Regions from separate parts of the Serratia sp. OS31 genome, predicted to be linked through region 1. Evidence: predicted binding sites of a transcription regulator. Region 1 holds the regulator's gene; each other region holds the start of a gene.
What was found. Region 1 encodes PurR, which represses purine synthesis genes. Its sites were predicted from a motif close to CANGCAAACGTTTGCNTG; they were not measured.

Region 1 (5,953 bases):
ACCGTCGACATTTGGGAACACGCCTACTACATCGATTATCGCAACGCACGACCGGCCTACCTGGAAAACTTCTGGGCGCTGGTTAACTGGACATTTGTGGAGGAAAATCTGGCGTAAAGCGGGGAAATACAACCAGGCGTAGCGAACTGCGCCTGGTTGACTGAAGAGTATCAGTTCAATGCAGCGGTGAAGCTAAAAGCGATAATCACAGCCAGCGCACCCAGGGTGGTGAACAGTGACATTTTCAAATCGGTATCCATTACAACTCCTTTTCAGATTGGGTTTCCCAAGGGTAAAAGGCACACAATTAATGTGTTAAACCATTTTCCCACAGTTGGCCGATAAAATCTTGTTATCATTTCCCAGTTTATAATACCGATTACCTCTTCCCCTTTTGCTCAATATGGGACAAAATTCGCAGTTCACAACTGTGTACCGGCAAAATGCCCCTCCTGACCAAGCGCTGACGACTTCAACACACTAAAAACTCAGTTTTCGCTTCTTTGGAGAAGGATCTACGCAGGCAAACGATTAACATCACACTTACATACTGCAACATGTGAGTTCAGGAGTCATTCTTTACATGGCAACGATTAAAGATGTGGCCAAACGCGCTGGCGTTTCCACCACCACCGTTTCGCACGTCATCAATAAGACTCGTTTCGTCGCCGAAGAGACAAAAGCGGCCGTTGGCGCCGCGATCAAAGAGCTGCACTATTCACCCAGCGCCGTGGCGCGCAGCCTCAAGGTCAACCACACCAAATCTATTGGTCTGCTGGCCACGTCGAGCGAAGCACCTTACTTTGCCGAAGTGATCGAGGCGGTGGAAAACAGCTGCTACAGCAAAGGCTATACGCTGATCCTGTGCAACTCGCATAACAATCTGGACAAACAACGCGCCTATCTGGCGATGTTGGCGCAAAAGCGCGTCGATGGTCTGTTAGTCATGTGTTCGGAATACCCGGACCAACTGCTCGGCATGCTGGAAGATTATCGCAATATCCCGATGGTCGTCATGGATTGGGGCGCTGCACGCGGTGACTTTACCGACACCATTATCGATAACGCCTTCGAAGGCGGCTATCTGGCCGGGCGCTACCTGATTGAACGCGGCCACCGCGATATCGGAGCCATTCCGGGCCAGCTGGCACGCAATACCGGCGGCGGCCGCCATCAGGGCTTTTTAAAAGCCATGGAAGAAGCCAATATCGACGTGCGCGAAGAGTGGATTGTTCAGGGCGACTTTGAGCCGGAATCCGGTTACAAGGCCATGCATCAGATACTGTCGCAGAAGCAACGCCCTACCGCGGTATTCTGCGGTGGCGATATCATGGCCATGGGGGCGATCTGCGCCGCCGATGAACTTGGGCTGCGCGTGCCGCAGGACATTTCGGTGATTGGCTACGATAACGTACGAAATGCCCGCTACTTCACCCCGGCACTGACCACGATCCATCAGCCCAAAGAACGTCTGGGTGAGATGGCGTTCACCATGCTGCTGGATCGCATTATCAGCAAACGTGAAGAGTCGCAGGTCATTGAGGTTCATCCCAAGCTGGTCGAGCGCCGTTCGGTCGCTGACGGCCCGTTCATCGATTATCGCCGCTAATTATCTGCGCCGGAAACCCTCGCGGTTTCCGGCGTCATTCTTCGCTTAGCCACTCCTGATTCAAGGTTTCACTGTCTCCCAGATAATCCAGTAACCAGGCCATCGCCGGTGACGGCGTATTTTGCTGCCAGGTCAGGCAACAAGGGCTGGCGGGAAATGGCTGTTGCAACTGTAGCGCCACCAGTTCCCCGCGCTGCACCAAAGGCAATACCCGATGCGCGGGCATCATGCCAACGCACAACCCGGCACACAGGCAATCTATCGCAGAGGCCCAGTCCGGCACCACCAGGCGTCGCTGGTTGTCCAACGTCCAGGTCACGCGTTTGGGCAGGTTGCGCGAAGTATCTTCCAGGCACAGCGACGGAAAAGGCCGGAGTTGATCGTCGTTCAACAGCCCTTCTATCGCGGCCAGAGGATGTTGTGGACTGGCCACGCACAGCCAGCACATATCCCCCATATCGCGAAAGGCGAAACCGCCGCCCACGGGCACCGCCCTTGTGGCACCGATCGCCATATCGGCACGACCGTCCACCAGCGCATCCCACACGCCATTAAACACCTCCGGCTGAACCAGCAGTTCGACGTCGGGGAAATGGCGGTAAAAATCCAGCACCAATTGGCGGCTACGCTGGGGTTTAACGATGATATCTACCGCAATTTTCAACTGGCCCCGCCAGCCGTTAGCCACCTGCTGGCACTGTCGTCGCGTGTCGAGCATTTTTTTGATGACACCACGCGCTTCCTGAATAAACAGCACGCCCGCCGGTGTCAGTTCCACGTCACGATGACGACGCTCAAACAGCGGCACCGCCAGCCATTGCTCCAGCTGCCGCACCGTGTAACTTACCGCCGACGGCACCCGATGCAGTTCCTGCGCCGCAGCGCTGAAACTGCCGGTACGGGCCACCGCATCGACGACATCCAGGGAATATTCAGACCACATAGTTTTGCCTTCAATTTTTTTAACAGCACCTCGCAAATATTACCGTTTCACAAGCAGAGATCCAGCCGGATACACTTGCCGGCGCTAAAAACCTGCGACAATAAAATATTAACGAGAAATACCATGCGAAATTCCTTTGGTTTTATGTTCTACCTTGCCGGCCTGAGCATGCTGGGTTACCTGGCCACCGACATGTACCTGCCCGCCTTTGGCATGATGCAGCAAGACCTGCAGATTTCCGCCGGGGCCATCAGCGCCAGCCTGAGTATCTTCCTGGCCGGGTTTGCCTTTGCACAACTGCTGTGGGGCCCGCTTTCCGATCGCCTAGGCCGTAAACCGGTGTTGCTGATCGGCCTGGCGCTGTTTGCCCTCGGCTGCCTCGGCATGCTGTGGGTACAAAATGCCGTGCAACTTTGGTCGCTGCGCTTTATCCAGGCGATTGGGGTTTGTTCCGCCGCCGTTACCTGGCAGGCGTTGGTGATTGACCGCTATCGCGAAGGCAAGGCTAACCGAGTGTTCGCCACCATTATGCCGCTGGTGGCTCTTTCACCGGCGCTGGCGCCATTGGTGGGTGCCTGGTTGCTGAACCACATGGGCTGGCGCGCCATTTTTGCCGTGTTGCTGGGCATCACCGTGATCCTGTTGCTGCCGACGCTGATGCTGAAAGAAAGCGCCAAAACCGTGCCTTCCACCGACAATAAGAAGAGCGCGCTCAGCTTCATGCAACTGCTGAAATCTCGCATTTTCAGCGGCAACGTCATGATCTTTGCCGCCTGTTCTGCCGGTTTCTTCGCCTGGCTGACCGGTTCGCCGTTTATTCTTGGCGAGATGGGCTACAGCCCGAATGATATCGGCCTTAGCTATGTGCCGCAGACTCTGGCTTTCTTATTGGGAGGCTATGGTTGCCGTACCGCGTTAAACCGCATGAATGGCAACACCTTGTTGCCCTGGCTGCTGGTAGTTTATGGCATCAGTATGGTTGCATTATATCTGGTTGCCACGTTAACTCAGCCCACGCTTACTACGTTGTTAATTCCGTTCTGCGTGATGGCGTTGGTCAACGGAGCCATTTACCCTATCGTGGTAGCCAATGCGTTGACCCCGTTCCCGGAGGGCACCGGTAAAGCTGCCGCCTTGCAAAACACGCTGCAGTTAGGCCTGTGTTTTGTCGCCAGCATGCTGGTTTCGGCCTTTATTGCTCAGCCTCTGTTGGCAACGGTCACGGTGATGGTTTCGACGGTGGTACTGGCCGCGTTGGGCTATTTGATGCAACGGAGAAAGGTGATGGACGATCGGCAGGCGACGCGCCAGGAGCATGCTAACTCCGCGTCATAATTACCAGGATTAATAATCACTTAAAGAATATTTTTGCCGAGTGCGATTTACAGTTGAGTAAGCGCCTCGGCAAGCCTATACTCAAAAACGACCTTTAAAAATAACACTTTTATAATTTCTTTATCACTAGCAACTGTTGTGTACGCGTATGGCGTCACACTTTTTTAAGGATTGTCTTTCCCGCGTTTCTTGCGCAGGAACCTTCTTAAAATTTTCCTCTGTTCATAGTCGGATATCAGACGCCACGGGATTTTTTACCGTAGGTAAACGTATGCACCCGCAGAATAGGTCTAAGCTATTTTTTTGACGGGTCATAAGTCAGAAGAAGGTGATGGAGAAGCTATGAGTTCATCGTGTATAGAAGATGTGAGCATCCAGGACAACCAATGGTACCGTATCGCTCATGAAATGCTCAGCATGGCCGGTATTGAAATAAACGGCTCGCGCCCTTTCGATATTCAGGTTAAAAATCCTAATTTTTTTAAACGCGTGCTGCAGGAAGGTTCTCTCGGCCTGGGCGAAAGTTATATGGACGGCTGGTGGGAATGCGAACGGCTGGATATATTCTTTCATCACGTGGTCCGCGCCGGTCTGGAAAAGAAACTGCCCCGCCATCTCAAAGATACCCTGCGTATTGCCGCCGCGCGATTAACTAATCTGCAATCGAAGAAACGCGCCTGGATTGTCGGCAAAGAACATTACGATCTGGGGAACGATCTCTTTACCCTGATGCTGGATCCTTATATGCAATATTCCTGCGCCTACTGGAAAGAGGCGACCACGCTGGAAGAAGCGCAGGAAGCCAAATTGCAGATGATTTGCGAAAAACTGCAGCTGCAGCCAGGCATGAGTTTGCTGGATATCGGCTGCGGCTGGGGCGGTCTTTCTGCCTATGCGGCTAAAAACTATGGCGTTTCGGTGGTTGGCGTCACCATTTCCGCCGAGCAGCAAAAGCTGGCGCAAGAGCGCTGTGCCGGACTGGACGTAGAGATCCTGCTGCAGGATTACCGAGATTTGCATCTGCAGTTTGACCGCGTTGTTTCCGTCGGCATGTTTGAGCACGTCGGCCCGAAAAATTACCGCACCTACTTCAACGTGGTGGAACGTAATTTAAAACCGGACGGCCTTTTCCTGCTACACACCATTGGCTCGAATCGGACAGATATGAATGTTGACCCGTGGATCAACAAATATATCTTCCCGAATGGCTGCCTGCCGTCGGTTACTCATATTGCCCAGGCCAGCGAAGGGCATTTCGTGATGGAAGATTGGCACAATATTGGCGCTGATTACGATCGCACCCTGATGGCGTGGTACGAAAGATTCAAACAGGCTTGGCCGCAGTTGGCCCAGCGTTATTCGGATCGTTTCGAGCGCATGTTCAGTTATTACCTGAACGCCTGCGCCGGAGCATTTCGTGCCCGTGACATTCAACTTTGGCAGGTCGTCTTCAGCCCGAAAGGCGTAGAAGGCGGTATCCGCGTGACGCGCTAAATACGCACAATAAAAAACCCCGGCCAATTAACCGGGGTTATTCTTATACATGACCTGCAAAAGCATCAGCCGCAATACACGCGGATGATTTTATCCTCGCTGTCGCCCAGGAAATTCAGGCGGCGCAGGTTAAAGTCCATCGTGACCGCTGAGTTATACGGAATCGCACGTACCTGCGACTCAATTCGTACGCCTTCCAGCGAAGACATCGGTTTACCGACATAATTCTGGTATTGCGCCGCACCACAGGTGTCGCTATCGGCATCCACTGTCGGGTTGGCTGCGCCCTGGTCCGGCGAACTGCTACAAGCACTCAGCGCCAGCAGCGCCGCTAACATCAACGTTTTCCCATAAAACTTCACGCGATTGCTCCTCTCTGGTGGGTCGTTTGTCAGATCTTCTGCGCCAGCGCGCTCGCCGCCGCCATTGCCGCTTCGCGGCTTGCCAGCACCCGCTCGACGGTATCTACCACCGCCTGCGTTTGCGGGTCGATCTCAATATTCACCTTATCGCCCAGGCGTTTTTTGCCCAGCGTGGTGCGCTCCAGCGTTTCCGGGATCAGGTGCACGCAA
Region 2 (5,953 bases), on a different contig from region 1:
CAAATAGCGATCATCGTGGTGTTTATCTTCCTGGTAGTGCGCGGTTTGCACAACGGTGAAGGGCTGGGGACAGTGTGGAGTCTGCAACCCTTCATCAATGAGAATGCGCATTTGCTGCCGATCATCACCGGTGCCACCATTTTGTGCTTTTCGTTTCTCGGCTTCGACGCGGTTACCACCCTGTGTGAGGAAACGCCCGATGCCGCCAGAGTGATCCCAAAGGCTATCTTCCTGACAGCGCTGTACGGTGGGGTCATCTTTATCAGCGTCTCCTTCTTTATTCAGCTGTTTTTCCCTTCCATCCAGCGCTTTCATCAGCCGGACGCGGCGCTGCCGGAAATTGCGCTGTACGTAGGCGGCAAGCTGTTCCAGTCGATTTTCCTGTGCATTACCTTTATCAATACGCTGGCATCGGGTCTGGCCTCGCACGCCAGCGTTTCACGGCTGCTGTATGTGATGGGGCGCGACAACGTGTTTCCGGAAAAATATTTTGGTTACATCCATCCCAAATGGCGTACTCCGTCATTGAACGTGTTGCTGGTGGGGCTGGTGGCCCTGTCCGCGCTGTCTTTCGATCTGGTCACCGCCACTGCGCTGATCAACTTCGGTGCCCTGGTGGCCTTTACCTTCGTTAATCTGTCGGTGATCAGCCATTTCTATATCCGCGAAGGGCGCAACAAAAGCTGGAAGGACCGCTTCAACTACCTGTTCCTGCCGTTGGTGGGGGCGTTGACGGTTGGCGTGCTGTGGCTGAACCTGGAAAAAAGCTCGCTGACCATGGGGCTGATCTGGGCCGGGATGGGCTTTGCCTACCTGGTGTACCTCACCCGGCGTTTCCGTCAACCGCCGCCGCAGTTTGAACGGCAGCCCCAGCAATAAGGCTAAGGCTGTTGATGAACCAATGCCAAGGGTAGATCGGTAGGGGTCGAACATGTTCGACCCGATTCAACCCATTGATTATGCTATAGGGCGCAGCATGCTGCACCCCTACCATGAAACAATGAGCATTCTGAGGCGGGGTTTCCCGCCTTTCTTTTTTTACCCCCGGGCAGTAGAGTGAAAATCCTGATAAAAAATAACTGATTGGAACTCTTTCATGTCTTCTCTGCCCGCTCACTATAAAGCCACCTTGCTCGGTCTGTTGGCGATCCTGCTGTGGAGCAGCGTGGTTGGCCTGATACGCAGCGTCAGTGAAGGGCTGGGGCCGATTGGCGGAGCAGCAATGATCTACAGCGTCAGCGCGGTATTTTTGCTGTTGGCGTTGCGCCTGCCGAATTTACGCCTGTTTCCGCGCTCCTATCTGCTCCTCGGCAGCCTGCTGTTTGTCAGCTATGAAATCTGCCTGTCGTTATCTTTGGGCTATGCCAATACCCGCCTGCAAGCGATTGAAGTGGGGATGATCAACTACCTGTGGCCCTGTTTTACCGTGCTGATGGCGCTGGTGCTTAATGGGCAAAAAGCCAAGTGGTGGCTGCTGCCGGGGTTGTTGCTGTCTTTGTTCGGCATTGGCTGGATCATGAGCGGCGAGGGCGGCTGGTCGCCGGCGCAAATGCTGGAGAATGTGCGCAGCAATCCGCTGAGTTACTCGTTGGCTTTTGGCGGCGCGGTGATTTGGGCGCTGTATTGCAATCTGACCAAGAAAATTGCCCAGGGTCATAACGGCGTGGTGCTGTTCATTACGCTGACCGCCGTGGCGCTGTGGTTGAAATATGCTTTCAGCAGCGAAAGCGGTATGCAATTCACGCTGCCGGTAACCCTGACGCTGCTGTGCGCGGGCATGGCAATGGGGGCAGGCTATGCGGCGTGGAACGTGGGTATATTGCGCGGCAATATGACGCTGTTGGCGACGGCGTCTTACTTCACGCCGGTGCTGTCGGCGGTGTTTGCCGCGCTGGTGCTGGATACTGCATTGACCGCCAATTTTTGGCAGGGCGTGGTCATGGTCACGGCAGGCTCGTTGATCTGCTGGCGGGCAACCCGAGGAAATTAACGGAAATTATCTGCCTGTCGGCCAATGTTGAACTAGAATTTAACTAGCGATTCTGCCTGAAGGAACATAAAAAATGAGAGACGATATCCAATTCATTCAGCAGCCAGTGATTGACGACGAAAGTTTTATGCGAGGGGATACCGTACGCCTGACCACCGCCAACTTGCGCCACGAATACCAGCTGGATGTCGGTATTTTACGCCGTGAAGGCAAGCTGATTTTTGGTTCGGTAATCGCTGCGGCACCGAAAGTGGACATCCCGCCCAAAGAGTGGGAAGTGGCACCGGGGCAGGAGGTAGTGTTCCGCCAGGAAAATATTGCCAAGGCGGTATTGGGCGGAAAATAACGCCTTTTACTCCGTCCTCAGGCCTTTGCTGAGGTAAATTTTGCGATAATCCGTCGGTGAAACTCCGAGCCGACGGACAAAGGCTCGCCGCAGTAATTCGACGCTTGAAAACCCGCAGCTGGCCGCAACCTGTTTGGGTGCAAGCCTACCGCTCTCTAACAATCGTCTTGCCTGTGCGATACGGATATCTTCAATCCATCTGCCAGGGGAAGTACCGACTTCACGGCTGAACAGCCGGGTAAAGTGGCGAGGAGTGATGCCGGCGCGAGCCGCCAGGCTGGCGACGCTGTGCGGCAAGGCGATATTTTCGATGGCCCAGCGTTGAACCTCCTGCAATACAGAACGGCCCGCCAACGAGGTCTTGTCCTGGTAACTGAACTGCATTTGCCCGCCTGGGCGCTGAAAGAACATCACCAACTGAGCGGCAACCCGCCGTGCCACCTCGCGACCCAGATCCTCCTCAACCATCATCAGCGCCAGATCCAGCCCTGAGGTGACGCCGGCTGCGGTTTGCAGGCGACCATCGCGCACATAAATAGCGTCTTTATCGATTTTTACCTGAGGGAAGCGCAGGCTGAGCCGTTCGGCAACGGCCCAGTGGGTGGTGATTTGTCGGCCGTTCAGCAGCCCGGTGGCCGCCAGCAGAAAGGCGCCGCTGCAGACAGATCCATAACGGCGAGTACGCGGAATAACCCGTTTTAGCCAGTCGAGCGTACGCGTCTGGCTTTCCTGTTCGGCCATGCCCGGTGCACCGGCCACCAGCAAGGTATCAATCACTTCATCACGCCATTGGGTAATCGCGCTGTCAGGAAGCACCTTCACCCCGGAGGAAGAGACGATCGGCGCGAGCGTGCGGCCCACCACCAGCAAACGATAGGCCGGGTATCCCACCTGCAGATTGGCTTCGGCAAACACGTCCAGCGGGCCGGAAACATCCAATAGCTGCACGCCCGGCACGGCAAGAATGGCGATGGTTTTTATCATGGTGGTGGCCTGCATATCCCGAACGGCAGGATAAGTCCTTAATCGTAGTATTTGTGCTATTGAGGACATCCAGTGTAATGCCTAACCTGAGCTTCTACCACACAAGCGGAGAAGTGATATGAGCCAAAACATCCAGGGTATCCGAGTGCCTGACAGCGCGTTGGCGCGCCAGGCAACCGAATTGGTACGCGACACCGAAAGCGATCTGCTGTTTCATCATTCCAGTCGGGTTTATTACTGGGCCGCGCTGGCGGGGGCAGAGCGTAATTTGCAGGTTGATCCGGAGCTGTTATACATCGGCTGTATGTTCCACGACATGGGCCTGACTCCGCAGCACTGCAGCTGCGATAAGCGTTTTGAGGTCGATGGCGCCGACGCGGCAGCCGCTTTCTTGCACAGCCACGGCGTTCAACAGCGGGATATCGATCTGGTGTGGACGGCGATTGCGCTGCATACCACGCCGGGTATTCCGCAATATATGCATCCCGTGGTTTCTCTGGTGACCGCCGGTGTAGAAATGGATGTCCTGGGCATTGACTATCAGAAGTTTGATGCCGAATTGCGCGACCAGGTGGTGCAGTTGCATCCGCGCGGTGCGCAGTTTAAGGAGGATATTATTCAGGCATTCTATGACGGGATTAAATCCAAACCGCAAACCACTTTCGGTAACGTAAAGGCCGATGTGCTGGCAGATAAAGATCTCCATTTTGTCCGTAGCAATTTCTGCAGCATCATTCGCAATTCGTCCTGGCCAGCCTAACCCTCGGTGGCCTCTTTTCTTGTCAGCCGGTCATTGCGACCGGCTTTTCTGTTTAACAAAAGTAACCGACATTAACTTTTTGTATTGAACACATTTGGCACAAAACCTGCTTTAAAAATCATCGGGCATGACAAAAATCACAGCGATCGTGAATTTGCATGAAACATAATTTGACAAATGTGAACGCAATCGATTACCTATTCGCGAAATGCATAACTGGATCACAGATTCTTACACCCAGTGATTTCTATAATGCGCGCGTCGCCCGAGAGTTTGTAAGCGGAGGCAACGCCAGGTGTCGTCAGACTGATTGTCATCTTTTCTAACGGGCAGGAAATGGCCCTTTAAGCATGTGGTAATAAAAATGAAAAAAATAGCTCTCGCAGCAGGTGTACTGCTCGCAGCGTCTTACAGTGCATCTTCAATGGCTGATAGCAAAGACAGCCAATACGTCTCGGATTGGTGGCACCAGAGCGTTAACGTGGTAGGCAGCTACCACACCCGTTTCGGACCTCAGTTGAACAACGATCTGTACCTGGAATATGAAGCCTTCGCCAAAAAAGATTGGTTCGACTTCTATGGCTACATCGACGTTCCTAAATTCTTCGGCGTGGGCAACACCCCTGACCGCGGTATCTGGGACAAAGGTTCTCCGATGTTTATGGAAATTGAACCTCGCTTCTCCATCGACAAACTGACCGGCACCGATCTGAGCTTTGGCCCGTTCAAAGAATGGTACTTCGCCAACAACTACATCTATGACCTGGGCCACAACGCTGACGGTCGCCAGAACACCTGGTACATGGGTCTGGGTACCGACATCGACACCGGTTTGCCAATGAGCCTGTCGATGAACATCTATGCCAAGTACCAGTGGGAAAACTACCAGGCTGCCAACGAAAACAGCTGGGACGGTTACCGCTTCAAAGTGAAATACTTTGTGCCGTTGACCCAGGTGTGGGGCGGCAATCTGAGCTACATCGGTTTCACCAACTTTGACTTCGGTTCCGATCTGGGCAAGGACGACTTCACCGTGAACGGTCGTCAGGCGCGCACCAGCAACTCGATCGCTTCCAGCCATATTCTGGCGTTGAACTACGATCACTGGCACTACTCGTTCGTGGCTCGTTATTTCCATAACGGCGGCCAGTGGCAGGACGGTGTGGATATTGGCACCCCACAGGGTCCAATCAAATCCACCGGCTGGGGTTACTATATCGTGGCCGGTTATAACTTCTGATTTTCCGTGGTATCAGAAACAGAAAACCCCGCTTTGGCGGGTTTTTTTTTCGTCATCACTGCGCTTGTTCACCGGGCAGATGCCGCACCGGCATAAATAATCGTCCTTTGATTACGTGGCATTCATTATCGATCCAATTGATGATTTGTTCACGGCTAACGCCTTCGGATTGCGCGTAGCGGTGAAGATCGCCATTAAAGTGCTGCGTGATGTATTCCATGAGGGTCATTTGCATGTCTTTTGCTCCTGAACGCCCACCCGTTGCCAACTGGCCACCGCGGGAGGTTAAGGTTTCTCAGACGCCGAATTTAAAGTATTGGCAACCAAATCTCAACAAAAAGCACCTCTCTGGTGCATCCGATGTCGATTTATCGGTAAAAAAGAATCCCGCACGGAGAGGCGGGAAGCGTTCAGTGTTATCACTTTAGGCGATAAAAAGATGATTTGAGGTGCGACGAAAAAGAGCAGGCTAACTCTTTTTGTGACAGTTCCAAACTACTGCATGGCTTATTTCGCTGCAAGAAAAATCTTAGGCCGGAATTCGGTTTTTTCGAATAGTTTTGCGCTGGGATAATATTCTGTCATCTGGTTTGATTCTCATCTCTGTATGGGATCAAACTCTCAGAGTTTTCC
Region 3 (5,953 bases), on a different contig from region 1:
CTCCGGATGCGGCATCATTACCGTTGCACGCCCATTGGCGCTGGTGACGGCGGTGATACCGTTCGGCGAACCGTTCGGGTTGGCCGGGTAGCTTTCCGTAACCTGACCGGCATTATCGACAAAGCGCAATGCCACCAGACCATGGTGCTCCAGGGCTGCCAAATGTGCCGCATCGCGCACTTCGACATGCCCTTCACCGTGCGAAACGGCAATCGGCATACGCGAACCCGCCATCCCCTGCATGAACAGCGACGGGCTGGCCGCCACTTCCACCAGGCTGAAGCGAGCCTCAAAACGGTCTGACAGGTTACGTACGAAACGCGGCCAATGTTCGGCACCGGGGATCAGATCGCGCAGGTTCGACATCATCTGACAACCGTTGCACACGCCCAGTGCCAAGGTCTGTGGACGGTGGAAGAAGGATTCGAACTCGTCACGCACGCGGTCGTTGAACAGAATCGACTTCGCCCAGCCTTCGCCGGCGCCCAACACGTCGCCATAAGAGAAACCGCCACAGGCCACCAGAGTATGGAAGTCCTGCAGGTCACGGCGCCCTTCGAGCAAATCGCTCATGTGCACATCTACCGCATCGAAACCGGCGCGGTGGAATGCCGCTGCCATCTCAACGTGGGAGTTAACGCCCTGCTCGCGCAGCACCGCCACTTTAGGGCGTGCGCCCTTGGCAATATAAGGTGCCGCAATATCTTCTTCCGGTGCAAAGCTCAGTTTGACGTTCAGGCCAGGATCGCGCTCGTCCTGCTTGGCCTGGTGCTCCTGATCGGCACATTCAGGGTTATCGCGCAGACGCTGCATCTGCCAGGTCGTTTCCGCCCACCAGGTGCGTAACGTGGCACGGCTTTCGCTGTATACCGGTTTGTCGCCCTGAGTAATCACAAAGCGATCGCCAGCCTGTACGCTGCCGATGTGGTGCACATTGTCCGTCAGGCCATGCTGAGCAAACGCCTGTTGTACCGCTTCAAGCCGATCGGCCGTCACCTGGATCACCGCGCCCAACTCTTCGTTGAACAGCGCTGCCAACGCGTCGTCGCCCAACCCTTGAATATCTACCTGTACACCGCAGTGGCCGGCAAACGCCATTTCCGCCAGCGTCACCAACAGACCGCCATCGGAGCGGTCGTGGTAGGCCAGCAGTGCGCGGTCGGCTACCAATTGTTGCATGGCGTTGAAGAAGCCCGCCAATTGCTCAACGTTACGCACATCGGCCGGTTTGTCGCCCAGTTGACGGTAAACCTGCGCCAGCGCAGTGGCACCCAGCGCGTTATGACCATTACCCAGGTCGATCAGCAGCAATGCCGTGTCGCCCTTGTCGGTTCGCAACTGTGGCGTTACGGTGTGGCGCACATCTTCGACGCGGGCAAAACCGGTGATCACCAGCGACAACGGCGAAGTCATTTCGCGCTGCTCGTTGCCTTCCTGCCAGCGGGTTTTCATCGACATGGAGTCTTTGCCCACCGGAATGGTGATGCCCAGCGCCGGACAAAGCTCTTCGCCCACCGCTTTTACCGCTGCATATAGGCCGGCATCCTCACCCGGGTGACCGGCGGCGGCCATCCAGTTAGCGGAAAGCTTGACGCGCTTGAGCGAACCGATCTCGGTTGCCGCCAGGTTGGTCAGCGCTTCCCCCACAGCCAGGCGGCCGGAAGCGGCGAAGTCCAGCAGGGCAACCGGCGCACGTTCGCCGATCGACATCGCTTCACCGTAGTAACTGTCCAGACTGGCCGTCGTAACCGCGCAGTCGGCTACCGGGATCTGCCATGGCCCGACCATCTGATCGCGTGCCACCATACCGGTCACGGTACGGTCGCCGATGGTGATCAGGAAGGTTTTCTCTGCAACTGCCGGCAGGTGCAGAACACGTTTTACCGCATCGGCCAAAGTAATGTTGTCGCGCTGTACCGGCTGGCCTTTAGCCTGCAGGCGGGTCACGTCACGCGTCATCTTCGGCGTTTTGCCCAGCAGCACGTCCAACGGCATGTCGATCGGCTGGTTGTCGAAATGGCTGTCGTTCAGCGTCAAATGCTGTTCTTCGGTGGCTTCGCCGATCACCGCATAAGGGGCACGCTCACGGTGACAAATCTCGTCGAACTGCGCCATCTGCGCCGGGGCAATCGCCATCACATAGCGTTCCTGCGATTCATTGCACCAGACTTCCAGCGGGCTCATGCCCGGTTCGTCGTTAAGGATATCGCGCAGTTCGAAACGGCCACCGCGGCCACCGTCGCTGACCAGCTCTGGCATGGCGTTAGACAAACCGCCCGCCCCCACATCGTGGATAAACAGAATCGGGTTCTGTTCGCCCAACTGCCAGCAGCGGTCGATCACTTCCTGGCAGCGACGCTCCATTTCCGGGTTGTCGCGCTGTACCGAGGCAAAATCCAGATCGGCGTCGGACTGGCCGGAGGCCATAGAAGAGGCTGCGCCGCCGCCCAGACCGATGTTCATCGCCGGGCCACCCAGCACCACCAGTTTGGCGCCGACGGTGATTTCGCCTTTTTGCACATGGTCGGCGCGGATGTTGCCGATACCGCCCGCCAGCATGATCGGTTTGTGATAACCGCGCAGTTCGACGCCGTTATGGCTGTTGACCTGTTCTTCGTAGGTACGGAAGTATCCCACCAACGCCGGACGGCCGAATTCGTTATTGAACGCTGCACCACCCAGTGGGCCGTCGGTCATAATGTCCAGTGCGGTTACGATGCGATCCGGTTTGCCAAAATCCTGCTCCCAGGGCTGCTCGAAGCCGGGAATGCGCAGGTTGGAAACCGAAAAGCCCACCAGGCCGGCCTTGGGTTTGGCACCGCGACCCGTAGCGCCTTCGTCGCGGATCTCGCCACCTGAACCGGTAGCGGCGCCCGGCCACGGGGAGATCGCCGTCGGGTGGTTATGGGTTTCCACCTTCATCAGGATGTGGGCCTCTTCCTGATGGTAGTCATACTGACCGCTTTGCGGCGCAGCGAAGAAACGGCCGACCTGTGAACCTTCCATCACGGCGGCATTGTCTTTATAAGCCGACAGCACGTAATCCGGCGTCTGCTCGAAGGTATTTTTGATCATTTTGAACAGCGACTTCGGCTGCTGTTCGCCATCGATGATCCAATCGGCGTTGAAAATTTTATGACGGCAGTGTTCCGAGTTGGCCTGCGCGAACATATAGAGTTCGATATCCGTCGGGTTGCGCCCCAGCCCGGTAAAGGCATTCAGCAGATAGTCGATTTCGTCTTCGGCCAGCGCCAGACCCAGCTTAAGGTTGGCCTGTTCCAGCGCGCTGCGCCCTTCCCCCAGCATATCGATCGCCTGATAAGGCGCCGGCTGATGCTGAGCAAACAGCTGCTCTGCCTGTTGCAAGCTGCTGAAGACGGTTTCCATCATCCGGTCATGCAGCAATGCGGCAAGCTGTTGCCACTGTGCTTCAGTCAGCGTCGGTGCCTTGACGTAAAACGCCAGACCGCGCTCCAAGCGCACCACCTGCTTCAAACCGCAGTTATGGGCGATATCGGTGGCTTTGGAAGACCAGGGAGAAATGGTGCCCGGACGCGGTGTCACCAACAGCAGGCGACCTTCAGGGGCATGTTCGGCGAGAGAGGGACCGTACTTGAGCAGGCGCGCGAGCTTGCCGTGTTCTTCGGCAGTGAGCGGTGCGCTAACATCGGCAAAGTGGACGTACTCGGCGTAGATATCACTGACCGGAAGTTGGGCGTCCTGGCAGCGGGACAACAGTTTGGTAACACGAAAAGCCGACAAAGCGGGCGAACCACGCAGTATTTCCATAATCAAAGTTCTCTCGTCTTCGAAGCAACTGACTTCAGCACTTCATTGGGCGCAACAGGGGGAAAACGCGCGCCATTATAGAGAATCTGCGCGACAGACGAAACCGTTTGCGTAGCTATTATTGATAAAAGCTGTTCACGCCATCGAATTGTCATAACGTATCAATAAAGTTGCACGCTGGCGTTTTGTTGCGCAAAATGCCCCGGCACTGGTGATTTAACCATAAGAAAAAGCGGGATGACAGTCGTCAGTGCACCTGTGCCATCACTGGATAACTATTTGAAACGCCTTAAAATAAACTACATTCTAATCGGTGTTGTCACCCTGCTTCTGGCGCTCGCCCTGTGGCCCAATATTACCTGGCGCGGCGGCCAGGGCGGGCAACTCGAAGAGATCAAATCCCGCGGAGAGTTGCGTATCAGTACGCTGAACTCACCGTTAACCTATTTCACCACCAAGCAGGGGCCAAGTGGCCTCGACTACGAACTGGCGAAACGTTTCGCCAGCTATCTGGGGGTGAAACTGGTGGTGATCCCGCATAAGAACATCAACGATCTGTTCGACGATCTGGACGATGACGATGCCGACCTGCTGGCCGCCGGCCTGATCTACAATCAGGATCGCCTCAGCCGTGCCCGCACCGGCCCGGCTTACTATTCCGTTTCCCAGCAGTTGGTTTATCGCCTGGGCACCGCACGCCCCAAAAGCTTTGCCGATATTAAAGGCAAGCTGGCGGTCGCTTCCGGCTCGGCCCACGTCAGCACGCTGAAACAGCTCAAACAAAGTAAGTTCCCGGACCTCAGTTGGGAAGCCTCCAGCGATCTCACCTCAAAAGAGCTGCTTGAGCAGGTCGCCGACGGCAAACTGGATTACACCCTCGGCGACTCCGTGACCATCGCCCTGCTGCAGCGCATCCATCCGCAGCTGGCGGTGGCTTTCGACGTCACCGATGAAGAACCTGTTACCTGGTACCTGAAGCGCGGCACCGACGACAGCCTGTATGCGGCCATGCTGGATTTTTACAGCCAGATGGTGGACGACGGCACGCTGGCGCGGCTGGAAGAGAAGTACCTCGGCCACGTGGGCAGTTTTGATTACGTCGATACCAAAACCTTCCTGTCGGCAATAGACTCGGTACTGCCCACCTTCCGTTCGCTGTTTGAAAAATACGCCAGCGAGATCGACTGGAAGCTGCTGGCCGCCATTGCCTATCAGGAATCGCACTGGAACCCGCAGGCCACTTCACCGACCGGCGTTCGCGGTCTGATGATGCTGACGCGGGCCACCGCCGACGGTCTGGGTGTTAACGATCGCCTGGATCCCGAGGAGAGCATTCAGGGTGGCGCACTCTATTTACAGCGGCTGATGGCCAAGGTGCCCGACACCGTGCCGGAAGATGAGCGTATCTGGTTCGCGCTGGCTGCCTACAACATGGGCTGGGGCCATATGCTCGACGCCCGCAAACTGACCAAAATGCAAAAAGGCAACCCGGACAGTTGGGTCGACGTCAAACAGCGCCTGCCGATGCTCAGCCAGAAGCGCTACTACCCGCAGTTGACCTACGGCTATGCGCGCGGACGCGAAGCCTATAACTACGTGGAAAACATCCGCCGTTATCAGGTCAGCCTGGTGGGGTATCTGCAAGAAAGGGAGAGAAAGGCGGCGCAGGAAGCGGCCGAACAGGCGGAACTGGGGAAAGGCTATCCGGCGGTGGCGCCGGAGTTGGCACTTAACTTCTGATTATTCCGGGTCCTTATCCGCCTGCGCGCGTTGCGCTTGCTTCAACGCCTTTTGCTGTTCACGGCGCATGCGGAAAAAGTTACTCAAGGTAGCCGCGCATTCCTCGGCCAGCACGCCGGAGAGGATCTCCACCTGATGATTCATGCCGGGATGGCGCAAAATATCCACCAGCGATCCCGCAGCCCCGGTTTTCACATCGGCGGCGCCGTAAACCAACCGACGAATGCGGCTGTGCACCATCGCCCCCGCACACATCACGCACGGCTCCAGGGTCACGTACAAGGTCGCATTCAACAGACGGTAATTCTGCAACACTGCCCCACCCTGCCGCAGCGCCATGATTTCTGCATGCGCGGTCGGATCGTGGCGGCCAATCGGCCGGTTCCAGCCTTCGCCAATCACCTGATTATCCAGCACCAGTAGC

Region 2: H5P17_RS15530 (nucleoside-specific channel-forming protein Tsx) is a predicted target of PurR. The motif match lies at 4,263-4,280, and genes of this name have one in related genera.
Region 3: purL (phosphoribosylformylglycinamidine synthase) is a predicted target of PurR. The motif match lies at 3,886-3,903, and genes of this name have one in related genera.

What each region holds. Positions count from the first base shown of each region.
Region 1 is NZ_JACJFQ010000007.1:149,905-155,857, forward strand. Features, by position in the region: gene sodB (superoxide dismutase [Fe]) at 1-117, shown strand, start outside; gene H5P17_RS08835 (YnhF family membrane protein) at 171-260, opposite strand; gene purR (HTH-type transcriptional repressor PurR) at 584-1,609, shown strand; gene punR (DNA-binding transcriptional activator PunR) at 1,644-2,552, opposite strand; gene punC (purine nucleoside transporter PunC) at 2,676-3,887, shown strand; gene cfa (cyclopropane fatty acyl phospholipid synthase) at 4,230-5,381, shown strand; gene H5P17_RS08860 (I78 family peptidase inhibitor) at 5,447-5,743, opposite strand; gene H5P17_RS08865 (riboflavin synthase) at 5,773-5,953, opposite strand, start outside.
Region 2 is NZ_JACJFQ010000017.1:98,775-104,727, reverse strand. Features, by position in the region: gene H5P17_RS15555 (APC family permease) at 1-879, shown strand, start outside; gene yddG (aromatic amino acid DMT transporter YddG) at 1,097-1,990, shown strand; gene H5P17_RS15545 (hypothetical protein) at 2,064-2,336, shown strand; gene H5P17_RS15540 (GlxA family transcriptional regulator) at 2,343-3,320, opposite strand; gene H5P17_RS15535 (HD domain-containing protein) at 3,439-4,080, shown strand; gene H5P17_RS15530 (nucleoside-specific channel-forming protein Tsx) at 4,445-5,320, shown strand; gene H5P17_RS15525 (hypothetical protein) at 5,376-5,555, opposite strand.
Region 3 is NZ_JACJFQ010000019.1:22,108-28,060, reverse strand. Features, by position in the region: gene purL (phosphoribosylformylglycinamidine synthase) at 1-3,789, opposite strand, end outside; gene mltF (membrane-bound lytic murein transglycosylase MltF) at 4,069-5,529, shown strand; gene tadA (tRNA adenosine(34) deaminase TadA) at 5,530-5,953, opposite strand, start outside.